Regions from separate parts of the Afipia sp. P52-10 genome, predicted to be linked through region 1. Evidence: riboswitches for the same ligand, from Rfam matches in the RefSeq annotation. Region 1 holds a riboswitch; the other holds the start of a gene.
The links. Region 1 has a riboswitch for S-adenosylmethionine ahead of X566_RS04890 (homoserine O-acetyltransferase). Riboswitches for the same ligand answer to the same signal wherever they lie in the genome.
Positions count from the first base shown of each region.

Region 2: another riboswitch for S-adenosylmethionine. It lies ahead of X566_RS05935 (O-succinylhomoserine sulfhydrylase); the one in region 1 lies ahead of X566_RS04890 (homoserine O-acetyltransferase).

Region 1 covers NZ_AZSJ01000003.1:774,230-777,633, forward strand. Annotated here, with positions in the region: gene metW (methionine biosynthesis protein MetW) at 1-573, opposite strand, end outside; gene X566_RS04890 (homoserine O-acetyltransferase) at 578-1,768, opposite strand; SAM riboswitch at 1,871-1,950, opposite strand; gene X566_RS04895 (chorismate mutase) at 2,131-3,006, shown strand; gene hisC (histidinol-phosphate transaminase) at 3,087-3,404, shown strand, end outside.
Region 2 covers NZ_AZSJ01000003.1:979,426-982,829, reverse strand. Annotated here, with positions in the region: gene X566_RS05940 (SGNH/GDSL hydrolase family protein) at 1-524, shown strand, start outside; gene X566_RS05935 (O-succinylhomoserine sulfhydrylase) at 597-1,802, opposite strand; SAM riboswitch at 1,873-1,952, opposite strand; gene X566_RS05930 (2'-deoxycytidine 5'-triphosphate deaminase) at 2,073-3,179, shown strand.

The DNA of each region.
Region 1 (3,404 bases):
CATCGACGCGTCGATCTCATCGCAGAGCTGCACGAAATCCTTGATCGTGCAGAAATGGATGTTGGCGGTGTCGTACCAGCTCGCCGGCAGATTGTCGGTGCGCGGCATCTGGCCCTTGAACAGCAATTGCAGCCGCATCCGCCAGTGGCCGAAATTCGGGAACGAGACGATGCCGTGCCGGCCGATCCGCAGCATGTGCTCGAGCACCACCCGCGGCTGCCGCGTCGCCTGCAGCGTCTGCGACAGGATCACATAATCGAAGGCATCGTCGGGATAATCCGCAAGGTCGGTGTCGGCGTCGCCCTGGATGACGGCAAGCCCCTTCGCCACGCAGCGGTTGACGCCCTCGCGTGACAGCTCGATGCCGCGTCCATCGACGCCGCGCGTCTCCAGAAGCCGCAGCAGATCACCGTCGCCGCAGCCGACATCGAGCACGCGCGAGCCGGATTCGACCATTGCCGCCACCAGCAGATGGTCGGCGCGGTGCGGCTTCTGCGCAGCGTCCGCCGGCGGCACAGTCGCGCCGGCCTTCGCCGCTGCCTCGCGCAGCGCAGTCGTCTCGGTCACCGCCATCGCCTCACCCTTTCCGCGGCAGGCCGCGTGCAGCCGCGCCGGATTCGAGGAAGGCGCGGACGATGTCGAAGAACTCCGGCAGATCGAGCAGGAACGCGTCATGGCCCTTGTCGGTCTCGATCTCCGCGAACGACACGCGCGCACCGCCGGCATTGAGGGCATGCACGATCGCCCGCGACTCCGACGTCGGAAACAGCCAGTCGCTGGTGAACGACACCACGCAGAATCGCGTCCGCGTATTGCGGAAGGCCTCCGCCAGCACCCCGTCATGATCGGCAGCGATGTCGAAATAGTCCATCGCCCGCGTCAGGTAGAGATAGGTGTTGGCATCGAAGCGATCGACGAACGACGAGCCCTGGTGGCGCAGATAGCTCTCGACCTCGAAATCCGCATCGAACGAAAACGTCGGCATCGCCCGATCCTGCAGCTTCCGCCCGAATTTCCGGTGCAGCGCCGGATCCGACAGGTAGGTGATGTGCGCGGCCATGCGAGCGACGCTCAGCCCGCGACGCGGCACGATGCCTTCGGCGAAATAGCGGCCGCCGCGCCAGTCCGGATCGGCCATCACCGCCTGACGGCCGACCTCGTGGAAGGCGATGTTCTGCGCCGAATGCCGCGTGCTGCAGGCTACCGGCAAGGCCGAGAACACCCGCTGCGGATAGGCGGACGCCCATTGCAGCACCTGCATGCCGCCCATCGAGCCGCCGACGACGGCGAACAACGTGTCGATGCCGAGGCGATCGAGCAGCATCGCCTGCGCGCGCACCATGTCGGGGATCGTGATGACCGGAAAATCCAGGCCCCACAGTTCGCCCGTGCTCGGGTTGGTCGAGAACGGCCCGCTCGAGCCCATGCAGCCGCCGAGCACGTTCGAGCAGATCACGAAATAGCGGTCGGTATCGATCGGCTTGCCGGGACCGATCATCACGTCCCAGGAGCCGGGCTTGCCGGTGACGGGATGCACATTGGCGACATGCTGGTCGCCGGTCAGCCAGTGACAGATCAGGATGGCATTGGTCTTGTCGGCATTGAGCGTGCCGTAGGTCTGGTAGGCGAGTTGAAACGGCGCCAGCGCCACGCCGCAGTCGAGTTGCAGCGGCTGATCGGGCCCGAACGTCATCACCAGCGACGACGGATCGTCCGCCTCGCGACGCGGCGTCGCTCTCGAACTCGGTAACGGCTGCACAGTCACCATCTCGGCCTCTTCGGGGGTGGTCGCGCCATCCGGCGCGCACCCTTGTCGTCGTCAGCCCCCGCCAAGCCAATAAAAAACCGGCCTGAACGGGAGGTTCGGCCGGGATCACGTTCCCCGGCCTGTTTAGCGAGTTATTTAACGTGGCTGCAAGCCGGCCGGCTCAAATGACCACGGAGTGGGTTAGGGTTTTAGTCTTCGTCCGCCACCGCGTCAAGGCAAGGCCCGCGCGCGCAGCGGGTGCCGCCGCCTCCGTCCGGCGTAAATTTATCAATGTTTTCTTTGCTTTCGCCGTCCGTCTTTCCTATCAATGCGGCCAGCGCGGCTCGGGCTCCGACGCCATTGCCGCGCTTTTGAGGGTTTCCATGTCGAAATCGCCGGCCCCCGCGCCTCAACAGCAGGACACGCAGGTTTCGTTGCAGGACCTGCGCCAGGAGATCGATCGCATCGACGAGGCGATGCACGGTCTTTTGATGGAGCGCGGCCAGATCATCGACCGCCTGATCGCGGTGAAGAAGACCGAGGAGGTCGGCTCCGCCTTCCGCCCCGCACGCGAGGCGGGCATGATGCGCCGGCTGGTGGAGCGCCACAAAGGCATGCTGCCGCTTGACACGGTCGAGAGCATCTGGCGCGTCATCATCTCCACCTTCACTTATGTCCAGGCGCCGTTCTCGATGCATGCCGACCTGTCTGCGGGCGACTCGGCGATGCGCGATTCCGCCCGCTTCCATTTCGGCTTCACCGTGCCGTTCGTGCCGCATTTCAGCGCCGCGGCCGCGGTCGAGGCTGTCGCAAAGTCCAAGGGCGATCTCGCGCTGGTGTCGGCGACCGACAGTCGCGCCGCATGGTGGACCGCGCTCGAGCCTGCGAACGCGCCGAAGATCATCGCCCGGCTGCCGTTCCTGGAGCGCGCCGACCATCCGGCCGCGCTGCCGGTGTTCGTGATTTCGCGGGTCGCCGACGACGCCTTCGTCACCGAGGTCGAGATGGTTTCGATCCGTGTGTCCGGCTGGAGCGCCGAGGTGGCCCGCGCGATCTCGCCGATCGCCGAAGTGGTGGCGGTGCCCGATACCGCTTTCGACGGTGCCGTGCTGCTCGTCTCCATCACCACGCCCGACGGGCTGGAACGGCTGAAATCAGCCCTGATCGGAGCGGGGGCCTCGTTGCGCTCGAGTGCCCTCGTCGGCAGCCATGCGAGCCGCTATAGGGTGCCGGCCAACGGCGTCCATCGACACGTCTGACCGCTGCCGACAGACCGCTTTCATAACCCAACCGATGTCGAGGCCCTGCGCCTTCAAGAGCAAGTCCGGAGTTCAAGTCCATGTCCCGTCCGATGCCGCGTCCTGGCGTTCTCGATATTGCCCCCTATGTTCCGGGCAAGAGCGAAGCTCCGGGCGTCGCCAAAGTCTACAAGCTGTCCGCCAACGAGACCCCACTCGGCCCCTCGCCAAAGGCGATCGCCGCGTACCGGGACTGTGCGGCCCATCTTGAGGACTATCCGGAAGGCTCTTCCCGGGTCTTGCGCGAGGCGATCGGCAAGGGCTTCGGCCTCGATCCGGATCGGATCATCTGCGGCGCCGGCTCCGATGAGCTGCTGAACCTGCTCGCCCACACCTATCTCGGGCCGGGCGACGAAGCG
Region 2 (3,404 bases), 210 kb from region 1:
TGCTCAACCGCGGCATCGGCGGCGAGGACACGGTGCAGATGCTGAAGCGGATCAAGGTCGCGGTGCTCGACGCCAAGCCGGACCTGGTGATCTGGCAGCTCGGCACCAACACCGTGATCAAGGAAGATGACGCGGCCGTTGCGCGCACCGAGGCGCTGGTCAACGAGGGCATCGACAAGCTGAAGGCGACCGGCGCCGACGTCGTGCTGATCGATCCGCAGTTCGTGCCGGCCACCACCAGCAAGGACGCCGAGGAGAAGAGCAACAAGATGGTCAGCCTGCTGACGCGGATCGCGCAGGCGCGGCAGATCGCGCACTTCCCGCGCTTCTCCGTCATGCGAGGGTGGCACGATGACCAGAAGCTGCCGTTCGACAGCTTCGTCATTCACGACGGTCTGCACATGAACGACTGGGGCTATGCCTGCTTCGCCCAGTTGCTCGGCGACACCATCATCGACACGGTGTCGCGGGTTCAGGCGGGCATCGAGATTCCACCGGACGTGCTGCTCTACCGGCCGATGTAAGGGCTGGAAAGAGAACACCCCTCCCCCACAAGGGAGGGGCAAAGAAGGATATGCGCAAGGATAAGACGTGCCTCACGCCTTCTCCAGTGCGGCGTACAGATCCTCGATCAGATCGTCGGCGTGTTCGAGGCCGGCGGAGTAGCGGATCATGCCCTCAGTGATGCCGAGTTCGGCGCGGGCTTCCTCAGTCAGGCGCTGATGCGTCGTCGTCGTCGGGTGCGTGACCAGGCTCTTCGAGTCGCCGAGGTTGTTGGAGATGCGGGCAACCTTCAGCTCGTTCAGCGTGCGGAACGCTGCGGCGCGCGCGCCCTTCACCTCGAAGGCGACCATGGTCGAGCCAGCGCGCATCTGCTTCTTGACGATCGCCGCCTGCGGATGGTCGTCACGGCCGGGATAGATCAGTCTCGAGATCTTCGGATGCTTGGCCAAGGCGTCTGCGACCTTCGCTGCGTTTTCGGTCTGCTGGCGCACGCGCACGCCGAGCGTCTCCAGGCCCTTCAGCAGCACCCAGGCGTTGAACGGCGACATCGACGGGCCGGTTTGGCGCAGGAAGTTATGGATGTGTTCCTGGATGAAGTCGTTGTTCGACAGGATCACGCCGCCGAGGCAGCGTCCCTGGCCGTCGATGTGTTTCGTCGCGGAGTAGACCACCACGTCGGCGCCGAGCGCGAGCGGGCTCTGCCAGATCGGCGTCGCGAACACGTTGTCGACGATCAGCCGCGCGCCGCCCGCATGCGCGATCTTGGCGATCTCGGCGATGTCCAGCACCTCCAGCGTCGGGTTGGTCGGACTCTCCAGAAACAGCGTCTTGGTGTTCGGCCGCATCGCTTTCTGCCACTGGTCGAGATCGAGCCCGTCCACCAAAGTCGAGGTGATGCCGTAGCGCGGCAGCAGGTCTTCCACCACGAAGCGGCACGAGCCGAACATTGCCTTCGCTGCGACGACATGGTCGCCGGCGCGCAGCGGCGCCAGCACCGCGGTCGTCACCGCCGCCATGCCGGTTGCAGTCGCGCGCGCCGCCTCGGCGCCTTCAAGCTCGACCATGCGCTGCTCGAACATCGACACGGTCGGGTTGGCGAAACGGGAGTAGATGAAGCCGGGGTCGGTGTTGGCGAAGCGGGCCGCGCACTGCTCGGCGCTCTCGTAGACGTACCCTTGCGTCAGGAACAACGCCTCGGATGTCTCGCCGAACTGCGAGCGCAGCGTGCCGCCGTGGACGAGGCGGGTTTCAGGGCGGTAGTGGCGGGTGCCGGCGGCAGCAGACTTGGAATCGGACACTGTGACCTCCTTGTTGGCCTGTTCCGGCCAATAAAAAACCGGCCTCGGGCTTAAACCCTGCGGGCCGGGATCACATGTGTCCCCGGCCTGTTTAGCGATTTATTTAACGTGGCTGCAAGCCGGCCGGCTCAAATCACCACGGGATAAGTGTTGCTCTTAGTCGGTGACGCCCTTCCCGTCAAGACAGGCTTCGGTTAACCGGAAAGATGCTCAAACTCTTTGAATTCGGGCCGTTCCACGGTCCCGCCCAGCCGATTGAAGGATGACGACGTGCCGCTTGCGCTGCCGCCCGACGCGAAAGGAATCCTTCCCGACCGCATGATCGCGGCGATGGCGGACGCGGGCGCGATCCTGCCCGCCTATCCGTTCATCGAAAGCCAGATCCAGCCGGCGAGCCTCGATCTGCGGCTCGGCGATCTCGCCTACCGTGTGCGCGCGAGCTTCCTGCCAGGCCCAGGCGCCACCGTCGCCGACCGGATCGAGGATCTGAAGCTGCATGAGATCAGCCTCGCTGACGGCGCGGTGCTGGAGACCAACTGCGTCTACATCGTGCCGCTGATCGAGAGCCTGGCGCTGCCGCCGTCGGTGGCCGCCGCCGCCAACCCGAAAAGCTCCACCGGCCGCCTCGACGTGTTCACCCGCGTCATCGCCGACGGCACCCGTCGGTTCGACATGATCGACCACGGCTATCATGGCCCGCTCTATGCGGAGATTTCGCCGAAGACGTTTCCGGTGCTGCTGCGCGAAGGCTCGCGGCTGTCGCAGATCCGCTTCCGGCAGGGAGAGGCGGCGCTGGACGGCGCGGCGCTGGCCGCATTGCATGCGCAGGAGCGGTTGGTCGATGCCGACGAGGCCGATCTCACCAACGGCCTTGCGCTCAGCGTCGATCTGTCGGGCGAGGGCTCGAATGGATTCGTCGGCTATCGCGCCAAGCGCCACACCGGCGTCGTCGATGTCGACCGCCGCGCCGGTTATCCGATGGCGGAGTTCTGGGAGCCGATCATGGCGCGCGAAGATCGCAGCCTGATCCTCGACCCCGGCGAGTTCTATATTCTCGCGTCCAAGGAAGCCGTGCAGGTGCCGCCGGACTATGCCGCCGAGATGGTGCCGTTCGATCCGCTGGTCGGCGAATTCCGAGTTCACTATGCGGGCTTCTTCGATCCCGGCTTCGGCTATGCCGGCGCCGGCGGGCAAGGCTCGCGGGCGGTGCTGGAGGTGCGTTCGCGCGAAGTGCCGTTTATTCTCGAGCATGGCCAGATCGTCGGCCGCCTCGTGTATGAGAAGATGATCAGCCGGCCCGATGCGCTCTATGGCCAGCGCATCGGCTCGAATTATCAGGCGCAGGGCCTGAAGCTGTCGAAGCACTTCCGGATTTAGGTCGGCGCGGCGGCTGGAGCGCGCGGGCTATCGAACGTTGAGGTGGATCGTGGGGGCGCCCGCAAGCGGAGCGATGCGAGGCGTGCGCGCTGGTGAGCAATCCGCAGCTGCTGGCGTTCGACGACCGTTCGCTGCGCTCGACGCATTGACGCAGATCACCATGCAGGAGCTGCTGGAAAGCCGGCGCGATCGGGGTTTTACGGCGATCGGGTCATCCATAATGGG